Regions from separate parts of the Caproiciproducens sp. NJN-50 genome, predicted to be linked through region 2. Evidence: riboswitches for the same ligand, from Rfam matches in the RefSeq annotation. Region 2 holds a riboswitch; the other holds the start of a gene.
The links. A riboswitch is a leader RNA that binds a small molecule or an ion and turns the genes downstream of it on or off. The one in region 2 is predicted to bind FMN.
Positions count from the first base shown of each region.

Region 1: another riboswitch for FMN. It lies ahead of EQM14_RS07585 (ECF transporter S component); the one in region 2 lies ahead of ribD (bifunctional diaminohydroxyphosphoribosylaminopyrimidine deaminase/5-amino-6-(5-phosphoribosylamino)uracil reductase RibD).

Region 1 is NZ_CP035283.1:1,570,580-1,585,253, forward strand. It holds gene rpsL (30S ribosomal protein S12) at 1-249, shown strand, start outside; gene rpsG (30S ribosomal protein S7) at 409-879, shown strand; gene fusA (elongation factor G) at 920-3,001, shown strand; gene tuf (elongation factor Tu) at 3,101-4,303, shown strand; gene EQM14_RS07565 (6-phosphofructokinase) at 4,545-5,612, opposite strand; gene EQM14_RS07570 (RNA degradosome polyphosphate kinase) at 5,631-7,748, opposite strand; gene EQM14_RS07575 (Ppx/GppA phosphatase family protein) at 7,766-9,322, opposite strand; gene EQM14_RS07580 (CapA family protein) at 9,532-10,770, shown strand; FMN riboswitch at 10,809-10,940, shown strand; FMN riboswitch at 11,055-11,193, shown strand; gene EQM14_RS07585 (ECF transporter S component) at 11,198-11,836, shown strand; SAM riboswitch class I at 11,926-12,026, shown strand; gene metK (methionine adenosyltransferase) at 12,113-13,297, shown strand; gene EQM14_RS07595 (hypothetical protein) at 13,346-13,681, shown strand; gene recD2 (SF1B family DNA helicase RecD2) at 13,749-14,674, shown strand, end outside.
Region 2 is NZ_CP035283.1:2,357,512-2,372,185, forward strand. It holds gene EQM14_RS11385 (ABC transporter ATP-binding protein) at 1-270, opposite strand, end outside; gene EQM14_RS11390 (LytR/AlgR family response regulator transcription factor) at 486-1,205, shown strand; gene EQM14_RS11395 (sensor histidine kinase) at 1,202-2,434, shown strand; FMN riboswitch at 2,873-3,013, shown strand; gene ribD (bifunctional diaminohydroxyphosphoribosylaminopyrimidine deaminase/5-amino-6-(5-phosphoribosylamino)uracil reductase RibD) at 3,186-4,289, shown strand; gene EQM14_RS11405 (riboflavin synthase) at 4,271-4,909, shown strand; gene EQM14_RS11410 (bifunctional 3,4-dihydroxy-2-butanone-4-phosphate synthase/GTP cyclohydrolase II) at 4,921-6,120, shown strand; gene ribH (6,7-dimethyl-8-ribityllumazine synthase) at 6,134-6,601, shown strand; gene EQM14_RS11420 (LytR/AlgR family response regulator transcription factor) at 6,939-7,667, shown strand; gene EQM14_RS11425 (sensor histidine kinase) at 8,059-8,970, shown strand; gene EQM14_RS11430 (cyclic lactone autoinducer peptide) at 9,098-9,262, shown strand; gene EQM14_RS17030 (accessory gene regulator ArgB-like protein) at 9,262-9,846, shown strand; gene EQM14_RS11440 (sensor histidine kinase) at 10,204-11,622, opposite strand; gene EQM14_RS11445 (response regulator transcription factor) at 11,631-12,332, opposite strand; gene EQM14_RS11450 (ABC transporter ATP-binding protein) at 12,490-13,251, shown strand; gene EQM14_RS11455 (ABC transporter permease) at 13,244-13,984, shown strand; gene EQM14_RS11460 (ABC transporter permease) at 13,981-14,674, shown strand, end outside.

The sequences.
Region 1 (14,674 bases), 790 kb from region 2:
GCCCTAAGAAAAATCGCGAGAGTCAGGCTCTCCAACGGGATTGAAGTCAGCGCCTACATTCCCGGCGTCGGCCACAATCTTCAGGAGCACAGCGTCGTAATGATCCGCGGCGGACGTGTCAAGGATCTGCCTGGTGTCCGCTATCACATTATCCGCGGAACTCTGGATACGCAGGGTGTTGCTCAGCGCATGCAGGCCCGTTCCAAGTATGGTGCAAAGCGGCCGAAGGCCGGTGCTGCAAAAAAATAACCGGCCCGGCCGGAACATGATGACAGAAACCTGACGGCTGCATGTTGAAAAACAGAATTGCAGCGGCGTTTGATCATATAGAGCGCCTCTGTACTGGCCACGGGAGTTATGTCGCTTTCGAGTACCGATGAATTCATATCTGTGAAGGAGGGAAGTAAAGTGCCAAGAAGAGGTTCAACCGCAAAGCGCGATGTTTTGCCGGATCCACTTTATAATTCCAAAATCGTAACACGGCTGATCAATAATATCATGTACGACGGAAAAAAGGGCGTTGCCCAGAAGATCGTGTACGGCGCATTTGATATTATCAGGGACAAAACGGGGAAAGAACCGTTGGATATCTTTGAACAGGCCATGGAAAATGTAATGCCTTCTCTGGAAGTCAAGGCCCGCCGCGTCGGCGGCGCCACCTATCAGGTCCCGATGGAAGTCCGTCCGGAAAGGCGGCAGACCCTGGGACTTCGCTGGGTGACTGGCTATGCAAGACAGCGCAGTGAGAAGACGATGAAAGAGAGACTTGCCGGCGAAATCCTGGATGCTGTGAACGGTGCTGGCGGCGCTGCCAAAAAGCGCGATGAAACGCATAAGATGGCAGAAGCAAACAGGGCATTTGCACATTACCGCTGGTAATGGCCGGACCGCACATTTTCAGTATATTTAGGAGGAAATTATGCCAAGGCAGGTACCACTTGAATTAACCCGTAATATCGGCATCATGGCTCATATCGATGCCGGTAAGACAACCACTACCGAACGCATCCTGTATTACACCGGCATCAATCATAAAATGGGCGAAGTACACGACGGAGCCGCCACAATGGACTGGATGGTGCAGGAGCAGGAGCGGGGCATTACCATCACTTCCGCCGCCACGACCTGCTTTTGGAAAGGCCATCGGATCAATATTATCGACACTCCGGGTCACGTGGATTTCACGGTCGAAGTGGAGCGCGCCCTGCGCGTTCTTGACGGCGCGGTAGCGGTATATGATGCAAAGGGCGGCGTGGAGCCACAGTCGGAGACGGTCTGGCGTCAGGCGGAACAGTTCAGTGTTCCGCGCATGGCTTACGTCAATAAAATGGATATCATGGGCGCGGACTTTTTCCGCACCATCCAGATGATGAGGGACCGCCTGAAATGCAATGCTGTCCCGATTCAGCTCCCGATTGGCAGCGAGGATACTTTTAAAGGGATTATCGACCTGATCGACATGAGAGCCGACGTCTATTACGACGAAATGGGCAAGGATATGGAGGTCGAGGATATTCCCGAGGACATGAAGGAACTCGCTGAAAAATATCATTCAGAGCTTCTCGAGGCGGTTGCCGAACAGGATGATGTCCTGATGGAAAAATACCTGAACGGCGAGGAGCTGACGAAGGAAGAAATCAACAAAGTGATCCGCAAGGCGACCATCGCCAACAAATTCGTGCCTGTCACCTGCGGAACTTCATACCGGAACAAGGGCGTGCAGAAACTTCTTGACGCAATTATCGCCTATCTGCCGGCGCCAACCGACGTCCCCGCAATCCGCGGCACGAATCCGGATACCGGAGAGGAAGAGGATTGCCATGCGACCGACGACGAACCGTTTGCGGCTCTTGCCTTCAAGATTGCAACGGACCCCTTTGTCGGCAAGCTGGCATTTTTCCGCGTTTATTCCGGCAAACTGGACGCCGGTTCCACCGTTTACAATTCCGCGAAGGACAACAACGAGAGAATGGGCCGCATTTTGCAGATGCACGCGAATCACCGGCAGGACCTTGAAACGGTTTACGCAGGCGATATTGCGGCGGCCGTCGGTTTGAAAAACACCACGACCGGCGACACTCTCTGCGATCCCAAGCGCAAGATCGTCCTGGAATCCATGGAGTTCCCGGATCCTGTGATCCGCGTCGCCATTGAGCCGAAGACCAAGGCCGGTCAGGAAAAGATGGGTATTGCCCTTTCCAAACTGGCGGAGGAAGATCCGACGTTCAAAGCCTATACGGATGAGGAAACCGGCCAGACCATCATCGCAGGAATGGGCGAGCTGCATCTGGAGATCATAGTCGATCGTTTGCTCCGCGAGTTCCACGTTGAGGCCAATGTCGGCAAACCGCAGGTCGCTTATAAGGAAACGATCCGGCGCCTTGCCGATGTTGAAACAAAGTACGCAAGACAGTCCGGCGGTCACGGTCAGTATGGTCATGTCAAGATCAAACTGGAACCGAATCCCGGCAAAGGGTATGAGTTTGTCAATGCCGTCACCGGCGGCGCGATTCCGAAGGAATTCATCCCAGCGGTCGACCAGGGAATCCAGGGAGCCATGCTGTCCGGCGTTATGGCCGGGTATCCGGTTGTGGACGCCAAGGTGACGCTGTACGACGGCTCTTTCCATGAAGTCGACTCCTCTGAGCTCGCTTTCAAAATTGCCGGTTCGATGGCCTTTAAGGAAGCGATGACGAAAGCCGACCCGGTCATCCTGGAACCGATCATGAAAGTCAACGTCACGGTTCCGGAGGACTATATGGGCGACGTGATGGGCGACCTTAACTCCCGCCGCGGCATGATTGAAGGCATGGATGCGATTCCGGGTGCGCAGCAGATTCGTGCGATGGTTCCGCTTTCCGAAATGTTCGGTTATGCGACGGATCTTCGCTCCAGGACGCAGGGGCGCGGACAGTATGTCATGGAACCGGGAAACTACGCCGAAGTCCCGAAAAACATTTCTGAGAAGATCGTTACTTCGCGCAGCAAAAAATCGGAATAACCAGTAAAATGTGCTTGCTTTTTAGCATCTTTATTGCTAGAATGTTAAGCATAATGAAAATTTTTATTGAGTTCAGATAAATAAAAAGGAGGATCTCCAATGGCAAAAGCAAAATTTGACAGGTCGAAACCTCATGTTAACATTGGCACCATCGGTCATGTCGACCACGGCAAGACCACACTGACTGCGGCTATCACGAAGGTTCTTAACTTCAAGGGTGAAGCCGATTTTGTCGACTATGCAAATATCGATAAGGCTCCGGAAGAAAGAGCCCGCGGCATTACCATTAATACGGCGCATGTCGAGTATCAGACGGAAGCTCGTCACTATGCCCATGTCGACTGCCCCGGCCATGCCGACTACGTGAAGAACATGATTACCGGTGCCGCTCAGATGGACGGCGCGATTCTGGTTGTTTCCGCCGCAGACGGCCCGATGCCCCAGACCCGTGAGCATATTCTGCTTGCCCGTCAGGTTGGCGTGCCTTATATTGTTGTCTATATGAACAAAGTCGATCAGGTCGACGACGAGGAACTGTTGGACCTGGTTGAGATGGAAATTCGCGACCTGTTGAATGAATATGAATTTCCGGGCGACGACACTCCGATTATTCGCGGCTCGGCTCTGAAGGCTTTGGAGAGCACATCCACCGATCCGGATGCTCCGGAATATAAATCCATTTGGGAACTGATGGATGCGGTTGACAAGTTCATCCCGACACCGGAACGCAAAGCGGACCTGCCTTTCCTGATGCCGATCGAAGACGTTATGACCATCAGCGGCCGCGGCACCGTTGCGACGGGCAGAGTGGAGCGCGGCAGGGCTAAAATCGGCGAAGAAGTCGAAATCATCGGCCTCTCTCCGGAAAAGAAAAAGTCTGTTATTACGGGCCTTGAAATGTTCCGCAAATCCCTTGATTTTGCCGAGGCCGGCGACAACATCGGCATGCTTCTCCGCGGTATCCAGAGAGAAGAGATCGAGCGCGGCCAGGTCATTGCAAAGCCGGGCAGTGTGCATCCTCATACCAAATTTGTCGGCCAGGTTTACGTTCTGACCAAGGATGAAGGCGGCCGTCATACACCGTTCTTCAATAATTACCGTCCTCAGTTCTATTTCCGCACCACGGATGTTACCGGCACCATCGACCTTCCGGAAGGAACGGAAATGTGCATGCCGGGCGATAACGTCCAGATAACAGTAGAGCTGATTACGCCGATCGCAATGGAAGAAGGACTCCGCTTCGCTATCCGCGAGGGCGGCCATACGGTTGGTTCCGGCGTTGTTTCCAAGATCATTGAGTAATTTGCGGCTGCGGCCGTATCTGGCTGGGCCGGTGAAGATTTCTTCACCGGCCCAGCTTTTTGCGTCAAAGCGGAAATAGCTCTTTTCGGGCGCGGTCTCCATGCGGACCGGGCCTGCGCGCGTTTTTTTCGCTTCCCTCGTGCGCCCTGATGTGAGCGGCGGATTCGGATCCGCGACGCCCACGTCGTAGCCGCCGCAGGCGCTTCCGGACCGGACGGTCCGCGGAAAGGGGCTATGCCCCTCAATATCCGAAACTGATTCCGATGTTCTGCGCGGTCTTAATCAGATCGCAGTCCTGCGGAACAGATTTTAATTTTCCGGCGACGTTCTCCAGCGGGACGGAAACGATGGAATCATTTTTCAAGGACACCATGCAGCCGTATTTTTCTTTTATAATCAGATCCGCCGCCGCTGCGCCAAACCGGGTGGCAAGAATCCGGTCATACGGGCAAGGGCTTCCGCCCCGCTGAAAATGTCCGGGAACGGTGACCCGCGTTTCATGTCCTGTCATTTTCTCGATTTCGTCAGCCAACCGATAGGAGATAGAGGGATGAGACATTTTAGCGCGCTCTGCTTTAAACTGCTTTTTGCTGAGCCTGGACTCATCTGTTGAGACAGCTCCTTCTGCAACGGCCAAAATGGAAAAGCGTTTTCCCTGCCGGCTTCTTCCGCGCAGCGATTCCGCCACGCAGTCAATGTTATAAGGAATTTCCGGAAGCAGAATGACGTCGGCTCCGCCTGCGATTCCTGCATGAAGCGTCAGCCATCCGGCCTTGTGCCCCATGACCTCGACAATAAAAACGCGGCTGTGGGAGGTCGCCGTGGTGTGGATGCAGTCGATGACGTAGGCCGCGTTTTCAACCGCGCTTTGGAACCCAAAGCTCATGTCCGTCCCCCAAAGATCGTTGTCGATCGTCTTTGGCAATGTGACGATGTTCAATCCTTCCTCCCGCAGCAGGTTGGCGGTTTTATGGGTTCCGTTTCCTCCAAGGATCACAAGGCAGTCGAGTCCCCAGTTGTTATAGTTGCTTTTCATATTTTTGACCTGGTCCTCGCTTCCGGAGCGAATCTGCTTAAACGGCTGCCTGGATGTCCCAAGCACAGTGCCTCCCAACGTAAGGATACCGGAGAAATCATCCGCGGCCATCCGCCGGCAATTCCCTTCAATCAGACCGCGGTATCCGTCCTGAATGCCGATTATTTCGACGCTGGCACCCATGCGGGCATAGAGCGATTTTGCGATTCCTCGCAACGCCGCGTTTAATCCCTGACAATCTCCGCCGCTTGTCAAAAGCCCTATTTTTTTCATATCCGGATCCTTTCTCGTTCAGGTATTGCGAAACAGTTCCTCGGGACCTTGAGAAAAAATTGAAGCCTCCCCCTGCATGCAATCTTTTGCATATTGCTGAGCGATCTTTGTAAATTCCTCCTGGCAGTTAAGCGGTGTTTTTCCTCTGCGGTCCACCCTGAAATAAGTCCCGTCGCTGTTCATTTCTCTCGCGTTTTCATTATCCTTCAGCATCAGATCAACCGCCTGCATGATCCTGCGGCGCAGCTGCCCGTCCTCCACCGGAAAAACAAGCTCCACCCGCCGGTCCAGGTTGCGCTGCATCCAGTCAGCGCTTCCCAGAAAGACCTTTGTGTTTCCTGCGTTTTCAAACGTAAAAATTCGGCTGTGCTCCAACAATCTTCCGACAATGCTTCTGACAGTTATGTTTTCGCTGTACCCTTCTTTTCCCGGAATCAGGCAGCAGATTCCCCGGACGATCAGCCGGACCGGGACGCCGGCTCCGGAGGCCTGATAGAGAAGGGCGATGATTTCCGGGTCCACCAGCGAGTTCACTTTGGCGGTGATTCCGCACGGCAGATTCTTTTTTGCGTTTTCCATCTCATTCCGGATCATTCTGAAGAAAAAGGAGCGCAGGCCGCTCGGCGCCACAATAAAACGGTTATATTCCGGAGGATGGGAGTAACCGGTCAGGACGTTGAACAGGGAGGAAGCGTCAATTCCATACGGTTCCCGGCATGTGAAAAGCCCGATATCCGTATACACCTTTGCCGTTGAGTCATTGTAGTTGCCGGTCGCCAGATGGACATATCTCCGGATCCCATCCTCGTCGCGCCGCACCACCAGCAGAATTTTGCAGTGCGTTTTCAGACCGCTCAAACCGTAGATGACATGACATCCGGCCTCTTCCAGCTTTTTTGCCCACATGATATTGTTTTCTTCATCGAACCGGGCTTTCAGTTCCACCAGGACAGTGACCTGCTTCCCGTTTTCCGCCGCGCGGATCAGTGCGGCGACGATGGGGGAATGCCCGCTCACGCGGTACAGCGTCTGCTTGATTGCGAGAACATTTTCGTCTTCCGCAGCCGTGCGGACAAAGTCAATGACGGTTTCAAAGCTCTCGTACGGATGGTGGACCATGCGGTCGCGTTCCCGGATTGCCTTGAAAATATCATCACATTCCACAAAGTCTCCAGGGGGGTAAATGGGCCGCATGGGGTGGTAACACAACTGTTCATAGCGCGGCAAAGTGGCAAACGCGGAGCAAAAAGTAAGATCCAGAGGACCCGGAATTTCGTAAATCTGATGATCCTCGATTTCAAGCATTTCTCTCAAGAACAGCTCGGTCTCCTGATCATGGCCGCGCGAAAGCTCCAGGCGCACGGGCTTTCCGCGTTTGCGCTTTTTAATGAATTTTTGTATTTCGATCAGAAGATCCTCGGTGTCTTCGTCAATGTCGAGATCGGAACTTCTGGTGATGCGGAATGTACTGGCGGAACGGATTTCATTCAGTTCAAACAGCTCGCCGAGCTTATGGATGATGATATTTTCCAGAAGAATATAATCGCTTCCGTTTCCCGACGGGATGCTGATGAAGCGGGACAGGATTCCGGGAACCTGAACAACTGCAAAATAGGATTCCTCCTTTCCCTTCAGGCGAACGGCAATGTTCAGACTGCGGTTTGCAAGCAAGGGGAACGGGCGGCTTCGGTCCACTGCCAGCGGAGTCAGAACAGGGAACAGAATGCGGTCGAAATATTCGGAGACATATTTTTCCTGTTCTTCGCTCAGTTCCTCCGGCTTCAAAAACCGGATCCCTCTTTTTTTCAAAGCAGGCACAACGGAGCGGGTATAACAGGAATATTGCCGTTCGGCAAAACCGTGGATTTTCTGTGATAAGATGGGAAGCAGCTCGATGGGTGACAGACCGGAATGGTCGCGGCCGAAATAGTGAGAATCCACCTGTTCTTCCACTCCGGCGACCCGCACCATGAAAAACTCGTCCAGATTGGAAGCCGTAATTCCCAAAAACCTCATCCGCTCCATGATCGGATTTTCCTTCCGAAATGCCTCTTCCAGGACGCGGTAATTAAAATCTATCCAGCTCAGTTCCCGGTTGATGTAGGGAATCGCCGGTTTTTCGTCTTTCTCGTTCAATTGTATCACAACCTTTTTTACAGCAGGTTAGACTTTATCGTCAGTTCCGGGTTATAGCCGAACACTTCTTTAAAATAAGGAGCACACTGGTCAAATGCCCACTGTTCCAAATACAGATTAGCGTCGCTCTGGGAAGAAATGGTCAGCAGATCTTTTTCCAGCCGGACTTTAAGGTCGGTCAGCTTTTGTTTTTGCGATTTGTCGAGCGAGTTTGCCAGGCGGAAAATTGCGACGAGCTTGGAAACGATCAATCTGTTTTTTTCATTCAGCGAAGCAAACGCGGCGTTGCTGTGATTCGGAATATCGTACTCGTTATAACGCGCCACAAAAGCCGTCAGAAGCATTTCTTCATCCGTAAGGCCGTAGATGTCTGTGTCCTTGATCAAGTCGTACGAGCTTTGCAAATGCCGCTTGGCGGTGACGTAATGCCCGCAGTCGTGAAGAATGGCGGCCAGCTCCAGCAGCAGACGTTCCCTTCGCCCCAGGCCGTGGGCCCCTTTCATTTTATCAAAGATCTTGCAGGAAAATTCCCGGACGCATTCCGTGTGCGTGCGGCTGCAGTGGTAGGAATCCGCGATTTTCCCGGCACAGGAAATCGCGCTGACGCGCACATGGTCCAGATACTGAGCGGAGCTTTTGGGAATCAGCATCTGACGGATCAATGCGTCCCAGAGCTCCACTTCAGGGGACAGGATCGTTGTGGACGCAGTAAAGCGAAGGAGCCGGATGGCAATTGCCAGAGAAGAATACAGCAGCTCGGCTGTTTCTTCGGAAAGGTTGTATTTGCGGCCGATGCGGTCCTGCGGCATTTTCCTGATTTGTTCAAAGAGTTCCTTAATTCGAAAGGAATCCAGCTCGTACCTCCCGTCCTTCAGTTCAATACCGCAAATTTTCGCAATCAGGCGGACCCCGCTGCCGGTCAAAACAAGATTGCCCGCCTTTCCGCTTTCCAGAGGAACATGGATATGCCACAGGATGGAATCCAGATATTCCTCAACAACGGTGGAAAAATCATCCGTCGCATTTTGGATATTTCCGAGCATATCGTGGAGTTTCAGCGATCCCATCGGAATATTCTGCGAAAAAATCATTTGTTTTCCATCATAGACGGAGAAACCGATCGTTCCGGCCCCGATATGGCAGATCAGCGCGCTCTCGCCTTTCGTTTTTTCCATCCTGCTATTCATGTAATTTAAGATTTCCCAGTAAATCAGAGTTTTTTCCTGATCATCCTCCAGAACCTCGACCTGAATCCCGTTTTGTATCTTCAGCTGGTCGATGATGAATGAGCGGTTTTCCGCCTCCCGCAAAGCCGTGGTGGCGACGGTTCTGCAGTCTGTTACGCCATATCCGGTCAGAACGTCCTCGTAGCCGTGCAGAAGGGAAGAAAGTTCGCGAAGGCTTTCAAAACTGATTTTTCCGTCGGTAAAAACCTCGTGTCCCAGGCGAAGCGGGTATTCGAGGAGATCGATATTTTCGATCTTGCCCTTTTTCAGCTGTGAGATTCTCATTTTCAAGGCATTGGAATCAATGTCAATGACAGCCGCGAGCCTGGGATTCTTTTTCCTGTTCAAAGAATTCTCTCCCTTCCACTCCGTAAGATTTATATATTATTAGGATAACAAGTTTTTATTCTGATTTCCACCTTTTTACATAGATTTTACATAAACTAAATCAGGCCGTCTTTCCTTCCATCCGGTTTCAGGATGAGATGATTTTCCGTTTCGTGTGTGATATACTGGATTCATGCAAAAGGAATGCCGAAAAGAAAGGTTTACGAATTATGAAAAAAAGACACCATTCCGCCTTCCGGCGGACGGCAGTGATCTCTGCCGCGATCATTTTCTGCGGTGTGATCGCAGCCGCAGCGGCGTTTTACCACGGACAGATCCCCGGCTTGAATCAAAGCCAAACGTCCTCGTCCGCTTTGCCGTCTTCTTCACAGACAAAGACGCCTTCTTCCTCAAAATCTGTCCCGAAACCTGTTTCCATCACTATTCTTGGCGCGGGGGATGATTTGATACACAGCACTATTTACAATCGCGCAAAAAAGCTGGCGGGCGGGAAGGGCTACGATTTCGACCCGATGTATGAACGTGTGGCCGGAAGAATTCAAACCGCCGATATTGCGGTCGTCAACCAGGAAAGTATCCTGGCCTCAAAGGTGGCGCCGATCTCGGGATATCCCCTTTTCAATTCTCCGACCGAAGTGGGGGACGAGCTGGTTCACCTCGGCTTTGACGTAATCAATCAGGCAAACAACCACGTTTTGGATATGGGACAAAAAGGAATCAAGGCGGCGCTCGACTACTGGGACACTCAGCCGGTCACAGCCATCGGGGCGTATCGGAACGACGCCGACCTTCAAAATATTCGGATTGTGGAGTCAAAGGGAATTAAGACCGCGCAGATCGGGATCACGGAAATGACAAACGGTCTGTATTTGCCGAAAGATTCGGATTACCGCATCGTCTACGCAAGTGATACCGAACTGATTAAAAGCCTGATCCAAAAGGCAAAAAGCATGGCTGACGTCGTCGTGATTTCTGTTCACTGGGGAACCGAGGATACCTACACACTGACGGATCAGCAGAAGAAACTTGCGCAGGAAATGGTCGACTGGGGCGCGGATATCATTTTCGGAAATCATCCGCACGTGGTGCAGCAGCTCACTTTGTTGACAAGGGCGTCCGACGGCGCGAAATGTCCTGTGATTTTTGCTTTCGGGAATTTCATTTCCGGCCAGCTTTACGGAAGAAATATGGTAAGCGGTCTGTTGACCGTTACGATGACTAAAAATTTTGAAACTGGGAAAACCGTTTATTCCGGCATGAAATTTGAACCGATCGTAACCCATTATGAAACCAGCTTTGCAAACCTTTCCATTTACCCGTTGAGCGAATATTCGGAAACGCTTGCAAGCAAGCATGGTGTTCGGAAGAGGACGCCCGAATTCAGCATGCGGTTTATCCAGGACATCATTGACCAAAACATTCCCAAAGAGTATCAGGCAGAGTCTTGACAGAACTTCCGAACTGTGTTATACTTCTGACAATTGAATAAGTTCTTCGGGGCGGGGTGCAATTCCCCACCGGCGGTAAAGCGGTGAGAGCCGATAAGCCCGCGAGCGGAAACGCAGATTTTGGTTTGATTCCAAAGCCGACGGTAAAGTCCGGATGAAAGAAGAAAAACAGACGATTTTTTGTGCTGTTATGCCGTCCCGCATTTTTGCGGGACTTTTTTTGTTCAATCCGTTGATTCCTGCCTCAAAGGATTATTGAAGCCTTTTTTGGCATAGATCAAAATAAACAGTTTCAGGAGAGGGTGCAATTCCCCACCGGCGGTAAAACGGCGAACAGCCGGCGAGCCCGCGAGCGGCATATCAGCCGCGGATTTTGGTTTGATTCCGAAGCCGACGGTAGAGTCCGGATGAAAGAAGAGGAGCAAAAATGACAAATAATTATGAAAAAGCCGGCAAACGCCAGAGACTAAAATTTGACGCCAGAAACATCGCACAGATTGGGGTTCTGTCCGGAATCGCATTTCTGCTGATGATGTTTGAATTTCCGCTGTGGTTTGCCCCCGCGTTTTACAGGCTGGATTTCAGCGAGCTGCCGGTTTTGATCGGAGGCTTCGCTCTGGGGCCGGTGGCCGGAATCATGATTGAACTGGTGAAGGTGATTTTGTATCTTGTAATCCACGGAAGCTCCACCGCGGGCGTGGGCGACCTTGCCAATTTCCTGATCGGATGCTCGCTGGTTGTCCCCAGCGCAATTCTTTACAAATATCATAAAAGCAGACGCAATGCGGTCATCGGTCTGGTCCTGGGCACTTTGGTGATGATTCTGGTCGGCAGCCTGGTGAATGCTTATGTGCTTCTTCCTGTCTATGCCGTGGCTTACCATATGCCGATGAGCGCACTGATCAGCATGGGCTCCGTCGTCAACCCGTCCATAAAGAACCTGCAGACCTTTATTCTCTTGGCTGTCGCACCGTTTAACCTGTTCAAAGGGGTAACGGTTTCCTGCCTGACGATGCTTCTTTATAAAAGAGTCAGCCCGATCCTGCACCATACCATGGGGAAATGAACGCTGCGGCGGATGGCCGGATCTTTAAGAATATCCCTTTACAAATTCTTTAGCCTGTGCTATACTGTAAAGCATAAAAATTGAATATTTCCTTATCAAGAGTGACGGAGGGAACAGGCCCTGTGATGTCCGGCAACCTGCTTGGAAAAAGCAAGGTGCCAAATCCTGCGGGAAAGCCGAAAGATGAGGTGGATCAGGACCGTCCGGTTTTCTTCCGGTCGGTCCTTTATTTTTTCGCCCGTTCAGGGCGTACTGAAAGAAGTCAGGAGGATATTTATGGCCAGACATTTTTTTACTTCAGAATCCGTAACGGAAGGGCATCCCGATAAAATGTGCGACCAGATCGCGGACGCCGTTTTGGACGCCATTATTGCACAGGACCCGGCCGCGCATGTAGCCTGTGAAGTGACGGCGACGACGGGTATTATTCATGTGATGGGGGAAATTTCAACGACTTGTTATGTCGACATCGCTTCCATCGCCCGCGATGTCGTAAAGGATATCGGATATAATGATCCGGACTGCGGTTTTGACGGAAATACCTGCGGTGTCCTGACTTCCATCGATGTCCAGTCGCCGGACATCGCGATGGGCGTCAACCGTTCCTTTGAAGCTCAGAATGGAGCGACGGATGAAGATGATCTGATCGGAGCCGGGGACCAGGGAATCATGTTCGGGTATGCCTGCGACGAGACGCCGGAATTGATGCCCCTGCCGATCTCGCTGGCGCATAAACTGGCCAGGCGGCTGAGCGAAGTCAGAAAAACCGATCTGGTTCCTTACCTGAGGCCCGATGGAAAAACGCAAGTGACCGTGGAATACGAGGGGGACCGCCCTGTCCGGGTCGACACCGTGGTGGTATCGGCCCAGCACAGCCCTGAAGCAAAGCTGGAACAGATTCGGAGCGATATTCTGAAATACGTCATCCAGTCCGCCATTCCGCAGCATTGGCTGGATGAAAAAACAAAATATTATGTGAATCCGACCGGCCGGTTTGTAGTAGGCGGCCCGGTCGGCGACAGCGGACTGACCGGCAGAAAAATCATCGTAGACACTTACGGCGGATATGCGCGGCACGGCGGCGGCGCTTTTTCCGGAAAGGACCCCACAAAGGTCGACCGGTCCGCCTCCTATGCGGCGCGTTACGTTGCGAAAAATATCGTGGCGGCCGGGATCGCGGGAAAGTGTGAAGTGCAGCTTGCCTATGCGATCGGCGTTGCGCGGCCGGTTTCCATTCGGGTGGACACGTTCGGGACCTCAAGATTTACCGGAGAAGAACTTTCCGGCGCGGTCGAGAAGACTTTCGATTTAAGGCCCGGCGCCATCATCCGCGAATTGGACCTCCGCCGCCCGATTTACCGCGCCGTTTCCAACTATGGACATATGGGCCGTGAAGACCTTGGCGTCTCCTGGGAAAAATGCGACCGCGTGGAAGCACTGAAAAAAGCGCTGAAAAAATAGTCAGTCAAAATTCCACTCCTGCACATAGAATGTGTTGGGGTGGTTTTTATGTTTGAAATTCTTTTCAAAACGCTTTTCGTCCTGTTTGCTATCTTGGGAATCGTGGAGGCATTCCGGATGTTTTTGTTTTGGCTGCTGAAAACGGAAAACCCCGGAAAACTTTATCTTGTTATTTCCATAAGCGGACATGACGAGAACGCCGAGCTGGTCCTCAGAAGCGCCTGCGAACGGATTCGGTGGATTCCGGACGGCAATACGGAACTGATTGTGATTGATCGCGGCATGGATGAAGAGACCAGGCAAATCTGTGAAATGGCATGTCTCGACTTTCCCGAAGTTCACATCTGCCGCGCAAATGAAGTGAGTAAAATCATTCAAGTGTAATTTGCAAATACATAGAGGATCGTTTATACTAATACTATATCATCATAGGGGACAAGAGGGAAGCTGCATGGAGGAAGCAAAGCTTCTGGAAATGACCGGCACCGTGGAGCAGGTCATTTTCCGGAATGAAAAAAACGGATATGCCGTGATCGAGGTCAATGATGGCGAGGAGCTGATAACGGCTGTGGGAAATCTGCCGTTTATCGACGCCGGCGAAGAGCTGCATCTCGTAGGAAACTGGGTTACGAACCAAAACTACGGGGAACAGTTCCGCGTCGAAGCCTTTGAACGCTCGAAACCGGCCAGCGAAGCGGCCATGCTGAAGTATCTCTCATCCGGAGCCGTGAAGGGGGTCGGCCCATCGACGGCGGAAAAGATTGTAAAACTCTTTGGAGGCAACGCGCTGAACGTGATGGAAAATGAACCGGAGCGCCTGTGTGCGGTGCGGGGCATCACAAAGCCCAAGGCGGAGAAAATCAGCGAAGAATTGAAGAGGCTCGGCGGGATAAGAGAGATGATGGTACAGCTTGGGGGTTACGGCATTTCCCCGGCGGAGGCCGTGCGCGTCTGGAAATTTTACGGTGCGCAGTCCATCGACTGTGTCAGGGAAAATCCCTACTGCCTCTGCGAGGACGGAGTGAGCATCCCTTTCGACCGGGCCGACCAAATTGCCGCTTCGCTGGAGAGGCCGCAAGACGATCTCTGCCGGGTCCGGGCGGGGATCCTGCACGTCATCCGGCATAATCTGGGAAACGGACATACCTGTCTGCCGGCGGACAAGCTGACTGCCGCCGCCGCACACCTTCTGGGGGTGGACAAAAGCCTGACCGGCGAGGTCCTGGAGGATCTGAAAGCGGATGCGTCCGTGATTTCCTATGTTTTTCGAGAGAGGGAATTTGTTTTTCTGCCGGACCTGTACCGGTCCGAGTTCTATTCGGCGGAACGGATCAAGATGCTGCTCCGGTTTCCTGCTCCGACGATTACGGGAGTCGA
Region 2 (14,674 bases):
CTGAAAGACAAAACCGAGCTTTTGATTTCGCACTTTCGCAAGGGAATTCTCGTCCATATTTTTCAGTTCCTGTCCGCCCAGCGAAATCTGCCCGCCTTCAAAGGGGATGTAGCAGGAAATACAGTTGAGCAGCGTCGTTTTTCCGGAGCCGGAAGGCCCCATGACGGCGACAAATTCTCCCTGCGCCACGGACAGGCTGACGCCTTTGAGAACCTCATAGGTCATCCTTCCGACCTTGTAGGATTTGCGCAGGCCTTTTACTTGCAGCATAATAAAAACCACCTTTCCATGGTTGAATCTTACCTCAGAAAAGTGGTTTCCGGTTTTGGACCTGTGATAAATGGTTCGTATTTTGTAAAGTCCCGCATTCGTCTGCTGAACTTGTAAAGTTTGGCCGCTGTGGTGTAAAGTTTTGCAGCTGTCTGTTTGACCATTTGTTTTTTTCATGCTGATTGTATGTTAAAATCGGTATGGGAGGCGACAGAATGCTTCGAATTGGAATTTGTGACGACGAGAGCGGTGCGCGGGATGCGCTCCGCTTTTCAATAGAACATCTGCTTCGGGAAGAAGAAGGGAAAGTCTTTTATGATTTTTCATCTGGCGAGGGTGTCATACAATGGCTTACGAAACACTCCGGCGAGCTGGATACCCTTTTTCTGGACGTGGAGCTGGGCGGAATATCCGGTATGGAAACGGCAAAGCAGATCAGGGAGCACGATACAAATCTTATGCTCGTATTCGTCACCGGATACTCCGACTTTGTATTTGACGGGTATGCTGTCGGCGCTATGGACTACCTGGTAAAACCCGTGAAGGAAGACAAGCTCCGACTGGTGCTTGATCGCGCGCAGAAGCTGATGGAAAGCCGCAGGCCGCAGACGTTCACCGTGCAAAACGCGGAGGGCCTGTACCGCATTGCTAAAAAAGACATTCTCTACCTGTGCAGCGAAAGGCGTCTGGTCAAGGTTTTAACCGAGGCGAGGGAGTATGCCTATTATGGCAAGCTGGATGACGCTCAGGCTACGCTTGGCTCAGGTTTCATCCGCATTCACCAGAGATATCTGGTCCGTGCCGGAGCGGTATCGGAAATTGAAAAAAGCGGCGTCAGAATCGGCGATGCCCGGTTGCCGGTCAGCCGGGCATTCCGTCAAAGCGCGATGGCGGCGTTGGCAAAGGACATGATCGAAGGGGAAAGCCGAATATGAGATACTGGTTTAACAGCCCCGTTATGATGACGGCGGGCTTTTTCAGCAGGTTCGTCACGGCGTCTCTGATTATGCGGATCGCGATACTGTTTCTGCCTATCCGAAAGAAACGATGGGCGGAGCCAATCCTATATCTTGGCTGTCTGTTCTTTACCAGCATGGCTGTCTTTGTCGGAGATCCGGTCAACTTGCCCGGCGCGTTCCTGGGCTTCGGATGCGTCGTTTTTCTTTGCTGCGAGGGGAGCTGGCTGCAACGCCTCTCCATAGCACTGATTCTGTCCAGCATTGGGTTTTCTCTCAACGCACTCGTGGACAGCATGTTTCTATTGTACAGCATCGATCTTCTCAAATGTTTTCTTTGGCTGACAGTTTATCTGGCGCTCAGACGCTTTGCACCAAAGCAGGAATACAACCTATCGACTCAATTATGGGCGCTTATAGATGTGCTGGCGCTGACGCCTCTGGCCGCCACATTTATCACCGTTCTTCTGGGAAATGAAGAGGGCGGAAGCGGAGAGCCGCGCGTTTACCTTCTGCTTCCGGTGGTCACGCTGACCTCCATCGGCCTCTTGTGGGCCGTCGTGGTGCTAGCCCGGCAGCAAAAGCTGGAGCAGGAAAAGAATTTTTATGAGATGAACCGTATGTACTATCGGAATCTGGAGCAGGAGCAGCTCCAAGTTCGGCGGCTCAGGCATGACTTGGCGAACCACCTTCAAACCATGTCGGCACTGCCGGAACCGGAACTGAGGGACTACCTGAACGGGCTGATCCATTCTCCGGTGATGGAGCACACGCGAAAATTTTGTGAAAACCAGATTATCAACATTGTTTTGGCGTCCAAAGCCGCCATCATGGAGCAGCATCAAATCCGTTCAGAAGTGGAAGTGTCCGTGCCACAGGGAATCCAAATTCAGGACCCGGACCTGTGCGCGGTATTTGCGAACAGCCTTGACAACGCGATTGAGGCCTGTGATAAGCTGCCAGAAAGGCAAAGGCATATCTCAATAAAAGCGAGAACGGACAAAGGGCTGTTTGTTTTAAAGGTGCAAAATCCTTCCACTGAAAAGCCAGTTCTCGAAGCTGGCATTCCAATCACGACAAAGAAGGACCGACATTCCCATGGCTTCGGCCTTTCCAGCATCCGGGAGATCGCCATGCGGCACGGTGGGTCTATGGAAATAACAGAAGAGGAAGGCATGTTTACGCTTCTTGTATATTTCCCGTTCTAATTCGAAAGGAAGGCCTTACAAAAGTTGTAACTACAGTCTGCCATCAGGCAAATCCTTATAATTGGTGTTAAATTCAGTTCTCAATATGATCTGCAAGTCCCGTTCCGTTACATATTTCTTGATTTAAAAGCTGCGGGCACAAGGTGCAGGATGTTTAGATAGTTGTTCGTGAAGAGTTCGGTCGCCCACAAAATTCACGGACAGGGACGGATTTTTCACGTAGGTGCCACAGAAGTAACCTGTCAACAAAATAAGGAGTGATCGCAACGGCGGAATTGATCTATTCGCGACAGAGATTCCTGCATCACTGATCTGGTTCTCACCGGCCGGATAAGCCCGACTAAGCTATGCATTATAGGTATTTATCGAATTTGAATTAAATAATATTGATTTTTTTATCAACCGGCGTATAATTAATTCAAACAACTGAATAATTTAAAATGTCTTCAGGGCAGGGTGAAATTCCCGATCGGCGGTATAGTCCGCGAGCGCGTAAGCGCAGGACTTGACATTATGTTCAAGTCAGGATTTGGTGAAACTCCAAAACCGACAGTAAAGTCTGGATAGAAGAAGATGTGTTGAAATTGTGTTTGATGCCGAAGTAGTGTTCGACAACACTTTGCTATACCATCAAAGCCGAATTTATCGCGCTGGATGGTTTTGTAGGCATTCCAATACACCTAAATTTTAACACCTGAAAGACATTTCCAATGTTTTCAGGTGTTAATTTTTTATTTTAGGGGTGTTGCGATTGTCTGACGAAACTTACATGAAACTGGCGCTGGAATACGCACAAAAAGGCTGCGGCTGGGTTAACCCAAATCCGATGGTCGGAGCAGTTGTTGTAAAAGATGGCCGTGTGATCGGCACGGGATATCATCAGCGGTACGGAGAATTGCACGCGGAACGGAACGCGCTGGCCTCCTGCACGGAACCGCCGCGGAACGCGACGCTGTATGTGACCTTGGAACCGTGCTGCCATTACGGGAAAACACCGCCGTGTACGGAGGCAATTCTGGAAAGCGGCATCCGCCGCGTCGTGGTCGGTTCGGTCGATCCGAATCCGCTGGTTGCCGGAAAAGGAATCCAGATTTTACGCCGGCACGGGATCGAAGTCTCCGAAGGCGTGTTATGTGAAGCCTGCACCGGGCTGAACGAGGTGTTCTTCCACTTTATCCAGACTAAAACGCCTTACGTTGTGATGAAGTACGCCATGACGATGGACGGGAAAATTACCACACGGTCCGGCCGATCAAAGTGGATCACGGGCGAAACCGCCCGCAGGCGCGTACAGGAAGACCGGCATCGGTATACCGGCATCATGGCGGGTGTCGGCACGATCCTCGCGGATGACCCGCTTTTGACCTGCCGCCTGCCGGGCGGCAGGAATCCTGCTCGCATTATCTGCGATTCCCGGCTGCGGACACCGCTGAACGCGCGGGTTGTGCGGACGGCGGGAGAGGCTCCCACTATTCTTGCCACCTGCTCACGGGATGAGGCCCTTGCGCATTCCTACCGGGATGCCGGATGCGAAATCCTCACGCTTCCGTCGAAGGATGGGCATGTGGATCTGCGTGAGCTCATGGCCGCGTTGGGGGAAAAGAAAATTGACAGCGTTTTGCTGGAGGGCGGCGGCGCGCTGAACTGGTCGGCACTGCAAAGCGGCATCGTCAACAAGGTACAGGCATACGTCGCTCCGAAGCTGTTCGGCGGCGCCGATGCGAAATCTCCGGTAGGAGGAATCGGCGTGGAAGACCCGAAGAAGGCGTTCCGGCTTGCCTCGCCGCAGGTGACGCAGCTGGGAGAAGATATTCTGCTGGAAAGCGAGGTGCTCCCATGTTCACAGGAATCATAGAGGAAACGGGAATCATCCGTTCCATCAAAAGAGGCGGGCGCTCCGCCGTCCTGACCATCGGCGCGTCGGCGGTTCTGGAGGGTTTGAGGCTGGGCGACAGCGTCGCGGTCAGCGGCGTGTGCCTGACGGTCGTTTCCCTGTCGGAAGATTCCTTTTCCACCGACGTGATGCACGAAACCGCCGCGCGCTCCAACCTTTTGAATAGGAACGTCGGCGGCACGGTCAACCTCGAACGCGCCATGCCGCTGAACGGACGGTTCGGCGGGCATATCGTCACGGGGCACATCGACGGAGCCGGGGGCATCAGTAAGGTGCGGAAAGATGAAAACGCAATCTGGTTCACCATCCGGACTTCCCCCGGCATTCTGCGGTATGTGATCGACAAAGGGTCCATTGCCATCGACGGCATCAGCCTGACCGTCGCGGGCGTAACAGAGAATGATTTCAGCGTATCCGTGATTCCGCACACGGCCCAAAATACCACGCTTGGGGAAAAGCGCGTCGGGGACACGGTGAATCTGGAAAACGACTGCATCGGAAAGTATGTGGAAAAGCTGCTCCGCACACCGGGAGGACAGAGCGGCATCTCAAAGGAATTCCTTGCCCGGTATGGATTTTAGGAGGGATCGGCATGTTTGCGTTCAGTACGATAGAAAAGGCGCTTGACGATTTGCGCCAGGGAAAAATCATCTTAGTAACGGATGATGAAAATCGGGAAAACGAAGGGGATCTGATCTGCGCCTCTGAATTCGCCACGACGGAAAACGTCAATTTTATGGCGGTGCACGGCAAAGGGCTGATTTGTATGCCCATGAGCATTGCGCTCTGTCAAAAGCTCCGGTTTCCGCAGATGGTTTCCGACAATACCGACAATCATGAAACGGCGTTTACGGTTTCCGTCGACCATGTAAGCACCACAACGGGCATTTCCGCCGAAGAACGGGGCATCACGGCCCGCGCCTGTGTAAGCGGCAGCGCAAAGCCCGAGGATTTCCGCCGCCCCGGCCATATGTTTCCGCTGATGGCGAAACCGAACGGGACTCTGGAACGGAGCGGGCATACGGAGGCTACCGTGGACCTGCTGAGGCTTGCGGGCCTTACGGAGTGCGGCCTGTGCTGTGAGGTCATGAGCGCAGACGGACGAATGATGCGGACACCCGGACTGATTCAGCTCGCCGGTCAATGGGGGCTGGCCTTTATCACCATCAAGGACTTGCAGGACTACCGGAAAAAGCACGATAAGCTGGTCGAGCGTATCGCCGTTGCCAAGATGCCCACCCGGTACGGAAATTTCACCGCATATGGATATGTCAACAAACTCAACGGGGAGCATCACGTCGCGCTGGTCAAGGGAGAAATCGGAGATGGGGGGAACCTGTTGTGCCGCGTCCATTCCGAATGCCTGACCGGCGATGCGTTCGGCTCCCTCCGCTGCGACTGCGGACAGCAGTTCGCGTCCGCCATGACGCAGATCGAACGGGAGGGACGCGGTATTCTGCTCTACATGCGGCAGGAAGGCCGGGGCATCGGGCTGATCAATAAGCTCCGGGCCTATGAATTGCAGGATCAGGGCATGGACACGCTGGAAGCGAACAAGGCGCTTGGCTTTGCGGGCGATTTGCGGGAATATTTCATCGGCGCACAGATTCTCCGGGATTTGGGAGCCAAAACGCTGCGGCTTTTGACCAATAATCCCGACAAGGTGTATCAGCTTGCCGATTACGGCATGGAGATTGTAGAGCGGGTCCCAATCCAAATGGACGCCACCCCCTACGACCTGTTTTATCTAAAAACAAAGCAGTCCAAGATGGGACATATTCTCAATTATTGAAGGAGTTTTTACAATGAATATTTTCGAAGGAAAACTGGTGTCCAAAGAGATCCGGATCGGCATTGTAGCCGCCCGCTTCAATGAATTTATCACCTCGAAATTACTGTCCGGCGCATTGGATGGCCTGAAGCGCCACGACGTATCGGAGGACAGCATCGATGTTGCATGGGTCCCCGGCGCGTTTGAAATTCCGCTGATCGCGTCAAAAATGGCGAAAAGCGGAAAATATGACGCGGTGATCTGCCTCGGCGCTGTGATCCGCGGAAGCACAAGCCATTACGACTATGTTTGTAACGAGGTATCCAAAGGCATTGCACAGACGGCGCTTGCCAGCGGAGTTCCGGTGATGTTCGGCGTACTTACGACGGAAAATATTGAGCAAGCCATCGAGCGCGCCGGGACCAAGGCAGGCAACAAGGGCTTTGACTGTGCGGAAGGCGCGATTGAGATGGTCAATCTGATCCATACGATAGAAAAATAGCCTTATTCCGTACTAATGTTGCCAACTGCTTAAATAAGAAAAAGATAAGCCCGCCAAATAAAAAAGCAAGGGTTCGGCGGGACATTCCTTATGTCTCATTTGATACGAATCCTCCAAGCTCGCGGGTTTGGGGGATTTTTTATGCCAATAATACCACTAGAGGAAATAGCCTCAAGAATTATGTCAAATTATGAACCGGATAAACGATTGCGGTCCGATATAAAAATCTTAGTTTAACAACGAAATTTTTGTCGGAATTTTCTCGAAGCAATACAGTAATTATTTAATTGTGATATTATGTTCTCAAGAGTAATTATTATTGTTGGGAATGATAATAGTGTTAGAAATTGCCTTATGTGATGATGATAAAGCGGAACTTGAAACCATAAGAGCTATGATTGAGAACCATTGTAAAAAAATCCATCTGCAGGTGATAATTTCTAAATTCGAAAATGGTTGCGATTTGCTAAAAAGTCCTAAAAAGTTTCACGCTATTTTTCTTGACATACAGATGGAACAGCTTGATGGTATTCAAACGGCCGTCGAGATCAGAAAAAAAGACAAGCATACGAAAATTATCTACGTGACCAACTTTTCAAATTATCAAACAGACGCTTTCACCGTAAGAGCATTTGGCTACATCGTGAAGCCGGTATCATGCAAACAAATCTGTGACCAGATCGACGATATTATAGCTTACTCATACCAGGAATCTCAAAGGGTAACCTATACCTTTAATACAAATGCCGGGATTAAAACAATAGATACAAAAGACATTTATTATTTCGAATCATACAACCATAAAACAAAAGTGCAGTGCAAAAACATTGCTTATATAATATCGGATAGTGTAATCAATATTTTCGATAAATTTAAACCCTATGGTTTTGCAATGCCGCATAAAAGTTTCGTAATCAATTTTTTACATGTTTCCAGTGTAAAAGGATATGACATTATTCTCACAAATGGAATGAAAATTCCTATTTCTCAGAAAAGGGCAGTTGAATTTAAATCGGAATTTCATTCATATTTAAAAAACAATTTTAATCTATTATTCAGAGGTTAAAACAATGTCTAATCCAATAATAGCATGGATATCTTATATTATCTCATGTACTTTCGAAGTATATGTTATATATGGCTTCATGGACGACATGTACCAAACTAAACTTCCTAAAATGAAGCGAATAATAAGCTATATCGTATTTGTGAGTCTATGGCTTTACATAAATAGTTTAAGCAATCCAATCTATAATATTTCCTATTTTGTAATCTGCGTTTTTGCAATATGGTTTTTTATTTATAAACAAAGAGAACTTAAAGAAGTCATACACATAATAATTTTAATCATTACTTTTGCCGGTTGCGATACCCTTATTTCTTCCCTATTTTCGATAATAACTGGTTACTTGCCGATTTATGAAAACCAATCGATCTTTTTTCTTCCGGATGTTGTCATGATACAAGTGATCCTGTTGGGAGCTAAAGAACTATTAGTTTATATTTTTAAACAAAGCACTTATAATTTATATTTAAGACAAACCATATTGTTTAGCATTATACCTATTTTAAATATTGCGATCATCTATATAATTGCTGTTATCGCCACATATCAATATAGTGAAGGCATCTCATATTTTATTATTACTCTACTGTCAATTTTTTCTGTCATTGTTAACTTTGCTATCATTTATCTGTTTAAAAATATCTTGAAGTCCAATCAATTGGAAAGAGACTACTCATTAATGAAGCAACAACTTGATATGCAATATAAATTTTACCAGCAATTAGAAATTGATTATAACAACTCCCAAAAAGTAACTCATGATATTAAAAATCATTTAAGTGTAATAGAAACCCTATTTAAAGCCAACCAAGTGGATGAGGGACTGGAATATTCCAAAAAATTGACAAATATAATAGAAAATCTCAGTATGAAATTTAAAAGCAATAATCAGATACTCAATATTATTATTAATGAAAAAATTAAAATATGCAACCTTAATCACATTGAATTTATCTATTCGGTCGAAAACCTTGATCTAAGTTTTATGGAAAATATAGATATAACTGCTATTTTCGCAAATCTCTTCGATAATGCAATAGAAGCCTGCAGCAGGATATCAACTGATAAAAAGCAAATTGAGCTTCGTATTTACAAATTTAATAATATGTTGATCATAAATCTTATTAACACCATCGATAATGCACCGAAAACAATCGATGGAAAATTTGTTTCAAGCAAAAAAAGTCATAGCGCAGTAGGCTTATCCAATGTTGAAGCTTCCGTTAAAAAATATGATGGAGACATTTGTATAAGCGTAGAGCCGGATAAATTCTCTGTGAGTATAATGTTTCCCCCGGCTTAGTCAAGCAAAAGCGATATTTTCCAAATCATAATATAATATGTATTTCAGTCGAAAAAGCTGTAAGTTGGACAAAACTTATTGAATTTGCTCGAGCTATCATTATAATGTAAGCAAATTTATATAAGGAGTGGTTAACTTGGACAGCAAAAAGAATAGCATCAAAACGTTCGCATTAAAGCTGGTATCCAAAGTAGCATTTTTAGAGGCGTATCAATCCGCCAATACTTCTTGTATATGCTTGTCATATCAGCCGAAACTGCCATCCGCTGCAAAAAGGCTTAGAAAATTCTAATGTTCAAAATCCTCGTCGATAAGATTGTCGATGCATTGTGTAAGAGCGGCCTTGTCACTTCGGATGATAAAGAAATTTATCAATTTGGTGTCGAGACTGCTCTTCTCAAATGTATCCACATCTCTACAATGCTCCTCATTGGCCTGAGCTGCGGATTGTTTTTAGAAACTCTTTTGTACCTTGTTTTCTATTTGACTCTTAGAATCTACGCGGGCGGATACCACGCAAAAACAAAATTCGGCTGCTATGCGATATCTTGGCTTATGATTATTTCTGTAGTACTATTAACAAAATATTTTCCATTTCAAACATATCTAATGAGTTGGACTTTCATCCCATTCTTTTTTGCTATTTTCTTTTTAGCACCGGTTTCTAATAAAAATAAGCCCTTAGATTCCTTAGAAAAGCAATACTATGGAAAAACTGTCAGAAAATTATTAGCAGTTGTTTTAGCGTTTTCTATTTTCCTATATTTCACAAAAAATACTCACATGTTATTTATCGTTTACTTAAGTATAGTCGCATTAGCAATGATGCTTATAATTGGCTTCATCCAAAACAGACATCTACAGAAGGCATCTTGATAGGTTTGAGGAGGATGCTATGTATTACAGTGAGATATCGAAGAGTACAGTAACAGAAGAAGAAGCATTAATGCAAATTGTACACCTGTGCAGCAAATGGTTTCAGTACTCCCATCCAAAAGGCGATCTTTCTAATTATTTAATGAAACATTCGGACATCTTTTTAATTGAAAGATGGCCGGATTTTAAAAAAATAGATTGATCAAATGAAAGGACCTGCGATTTATTAAAGGATCGCAGGTCCTTTCATTTGAATATCTTTTATATACTCAATCGGTCTGTTTCCTGTATGGCTTCTTTTGTCCGCCTGATTCCTGAACTGTCATAATCCGCTTGCATACCGGTCCTTTTTCATAATTATTCGTACTGTTTCCGATCCGGCTGGATTAAAGGCAGCGACAAAACGTTTCTAAATCCATGTCCGGGAGTGCTATCAATCTCAAATTGTCCATGATGAGCCTTTACAATTTTCTGGACAATCAAAAGCCCCAACCCGTGCCGCTGTTCTCCATTGCTGTCTTCACTCATCATATAGTGAGGTGTATTTTGAAGCTGTTTTAACTGATCCGGCTGAGCACCGACGCCATCATCTCCCACTGCTATTTTACAAACGTCGCCCTGCTTTTCCAAGCGTAAAAATATGGCGCACCCATTTGGATTGTGCAATTGGCTGTTTTGAATAAGATTAGAAACGGCGCGCACCAAAAGTCCCGCATCTGCCCGTATGATGAGATCATCCGCCTGCTTATCCATATCCCAGTGTATGGGATAGTTTTTATCTACGCTGGAGTTTAAAAAATCGACTGCGGCTTGTCGAAGCACTGTTACCGCCCTGATCGCTTGCATATGAATGGGTTGCATATCATATTCCAGTTTTGAAATCAGATTTAAGTCGCTGATGAGATTCCTAATACGTATGCTTTGCATCCGAATGATGGATGCTTTGGTGCGGTTTTCCGTACTCAGCGCATCGTCCTGCTCTAATTGCTCCGAATATCCCATTACCAGTGAAAGAGGTGTGCGAATATCGTGCGACACACCGGCGATCCAATTGGTACGCGCCTGATCCTTCCGCTTGATTTGTGCATTCTTCTCTTGCAGGGCGCAGGAGGTTTCATTAATACTTTTGGAAACAGGTCCCAATGTCCCCGATTCTTTTAATTGTACCGGTTTCCCCTCTGAGAGGGCTTGGACTCCTTCCACAAGAGGATCGATGAAAAATATGGTTTTGCGGCTGACCCAAAAATAAATGACTCCGATCAATAAAAGATCAAGCAAAAGTATTGTGACGGCAAAGCCTGGAATGATACGAATCGCATTCACGGGAATGGCACGTAAGTTGTTGGAATAGGTCCCTCTTGGATATCCCTCCACTAAGAGATCATCGTGGTATTTCGTGCAGAAAACCGGATAGCCATTCAAATACCCCTGCGTAAACTGCGCAGCGTCTGCTATCGTATAAGAGGTTTCAACATCGGACGGTAATGCATAGCCCCACAAGACCTTTCCTGAGATATGATCCACAAGCATAGCCCATGCATGACACTGCTTAAGGTTGTTTTCAAATGAGGTGGAGAGTTTATAAGAATTTTCTTCTTCTTTCAGATTTTGAGAGGTCTGACTCAACACGGTGGAGGGGCTGATCGGCACTGTATCAGAACGTATGATCCCATAGAATACGATAACGTATAACAGAATATCTAAAATCAGAATCAGAAAGGCGGAAAGTAGCAAACCTAATATCGTTCGTTTCAGTAGATGCCGGATATTTTTCATCGTTATTCTCATCTGCCCTTCAGCATCAGCTTGTATCCCAATCCTTTTACTGTGATCAGAGAAACGGGCTTTGAAGGATCGGATTCTATTTTCTCTCGGATTCTACGGATGTGTCCCATCAACGTATTTTCGTAACCGTAATAGGCATCTCCCCATACGGATTGAAGGATCGAATCGATTGTAACAATTTTCCCCGCATTTGAAAAAAGGGCGGATAATATATCGTGTTCTTTCGCGGTCAGTGGAATCGTAGTCCCATTTTTATAAACCTCGGCTTTTTCAAGATCAACCGTGCAGGCCTCCAGTGACAGCTCGACTGCGTTTTCTTTGTAGGTCCGGCGCAGCACCGCATAGATGCGAAACAGCAATTCTTTTGATAAAAACGGCTTAATGATATAATCGTCGGCACCTAAACCGAACCCACGAAAGCGATCTTCTGCGTCCCCGCGGGCAGTGAGAAACAGGACGGGGATATCGGAAGCCGCACGAATATCCTGCATCAAATGAAAACCGTCCCCGTCGGGCAGCATGACATCCAAAATTGCGAGAGCCGGCCTCTCCCGCTCCAGGGCCGATTTGGCGCTTGCGACCGTGGAAGCGGTCACGATGGAGTGGTATCCGTCCGCTTCCAGAACTGAAACAATCAATTTTAAAAGCTTCGGTTCGTCATCGACGATCAGAAGCTTTTTATTTTTTATGTTGCTTTCCATTCCACGTACCTCCGCAGAAGAGCTTAATCAAAGTATACCATATGGCTTCCGCAATGCAAAACCGTCACGAAAAAGTAAGGTAAATATAAGATTGGCCGCAGGATGGCATAAGGTTCGGGTGATAAACTGTGGGCATTACAAATAAGGAGCACAGAAAATGAATATCATCGAAACGCACAATCTTTCTAAAACATTCAGAGGATTTCAAGCCGTAAGCGGGCTGAATCTGCATGTTGCCAAGGGAAAAATCTACGGCTTTTTAGGCCCCAATGGTGCCGGAAAATCAACCACGATGAAAATGTTTCTCGGGCTGACAGACCCGACCGGTGGCAAATTTACCATTGACGGAAAACGCTATCCGCAGGACCGGGTGAAAATTCTGAGCGAAATCGGTTCGCTCATTGAAGCTCCCTCTTTCTATTCCAATCTTACTGGAGAAGAAAATCTTGACATTGTCCGCCGCATTCTCGGGCTTCCGGCCGAAAGCGTTCAGGGTGCATTGGAGCTGGTCGGCCTTTCCGAGTTCGGAAAGCGGCTTGCAAAAAAGTATTCCCTTGGAATGAAGCAGCGTCTCGGGCTTGCCTCGGCCTTAATCGGAAACCCGCCGATTCTGATTCTGGATGAGCCTACCAACGGCCTTGATCCGGTTGGAATCCACGAAATCCGAACTCTGATTCGTTCTCTTCCAGAAAAGATCGGCTGCACCATTCTGATTTCATCCCACCTGCTGTCGGAGATAGAACTGATGGCGGATGATGTCGGCATTTTGAATCATGGGCATCTTCTTTTTGAAGGGAGCATGGATGACCTCCGGGAGCAGGCAAAGCAAGACAACTTCGATACCTCAAATTTAGAAGAAATGTTCCTTGCTATGGTGGAGCAGGATAACGCAAAAAGGCAGGGAAGAAAACATGCCTGATTCCTGTTTTTTCATTGAATGGCGCAAACTGAAAAGAACTCATTTAGCCTTTATTATGCTGCTGTCCGGTATTTTAGGCGGGCTATACGCTTATGCATTTTTTGCTACACAGGGGAAAAAAATTCTCCGTCTACCTGTCGACCCAATTGACGGGCTGCTGACACAAACCTATGGCATGATCGCTTTGCTGAACGTTTTATCCATTACTGTGGCAGCCTCGCTTCTCTTTTACATTGAATACAACTCATTTGGAATCAAGCGGATGATGACGTTGCCGATCAGCGCGCAGAAATTGTTTTGCAATAAGGCACTGATTCTTCTGCTTCTTTTCCTCGCCGCTTTGCTATTTGAATTTTTGGGGCTTGCCGTGTCCGGAATTCTATTTCTGCCGCAGAAATGGGAAAGTATCGGGTCAATTGCGACATTTTCCTGCTATGTGTTTTTACTGTCGGTTCCTTCCATGCTTTTTATGCTTTTTATGTCGGCCCTAAGCAAAAACATTTGGGTGACGGTCGGAATAGGCGTGGCGGGTTTGTTCAGTGGTTTGGGATATGGTGCGGCCGGAAACGGAAATCCCGCTTTTTTGATCGATCCGTTTGCTTTGTTGTTCTATCCGGCGACGGTTACGAAAAGCACGCCCAATAGTGCTGTAATTGCACTTGCCGTGGCTGATGTGGTCATATTGCTTGCCATTATACAAAATGTTTTGAAAAGGAAGGAGTGGGACCAATGAGTTTGCTTTCCGGGGTACGGCTTGAATTTAAAAAAATCAAACGTTCGATGATTCTTCCGCTTCTGGCGGTTCCTTCTATTCTCGTGATTATAACGGGAATGGCTTCCATCGGTAAATATCTCTCTAGTCAACCTAAAAACGCATGGGAAATGATGTTTGTCCAAAGTTCCCTGATGTTTGCCTATTACCTGATGCCCCTTAGCTTGATTATCATTTGCGTCATGATGCTTCAGACAGAATATGCTCACCGCTCCATCATCAAAGTTTTGACTCTCCCGATCCGGCAGGAAAAAATAGCGTTGGCAAAGCTGATTACCATTGTGTTGCTGACTGCTGTCGAATTAATCCTTTATTTTCTGCTGTTTATCGCAGCGGGAAGTATCACAACGATGGTATCAGGTGTTTCGGTAGTCACACCAATACCTTATCTCTTAAAATGGTGCGTACTCCTGTTTGTGTCGGCTTTGCCGATGGTGACAATTTTTTGGGCCATTACGGTTTTGACACATCGTCCAATCGCGGCGATTGCGATCGAATTTGTATTCGTTCTGCCGGGAATTTTAGTATCCAATCTGCCCATTTGGTGGGCCTATCCGTTTAATTATCCCGGATACCTTATATCCTCAGAACTGAGCCACCTTTCCGGTTCGTCCCAAACGGCCAATCTTCCACAGTTTTGGATTGCCGCCG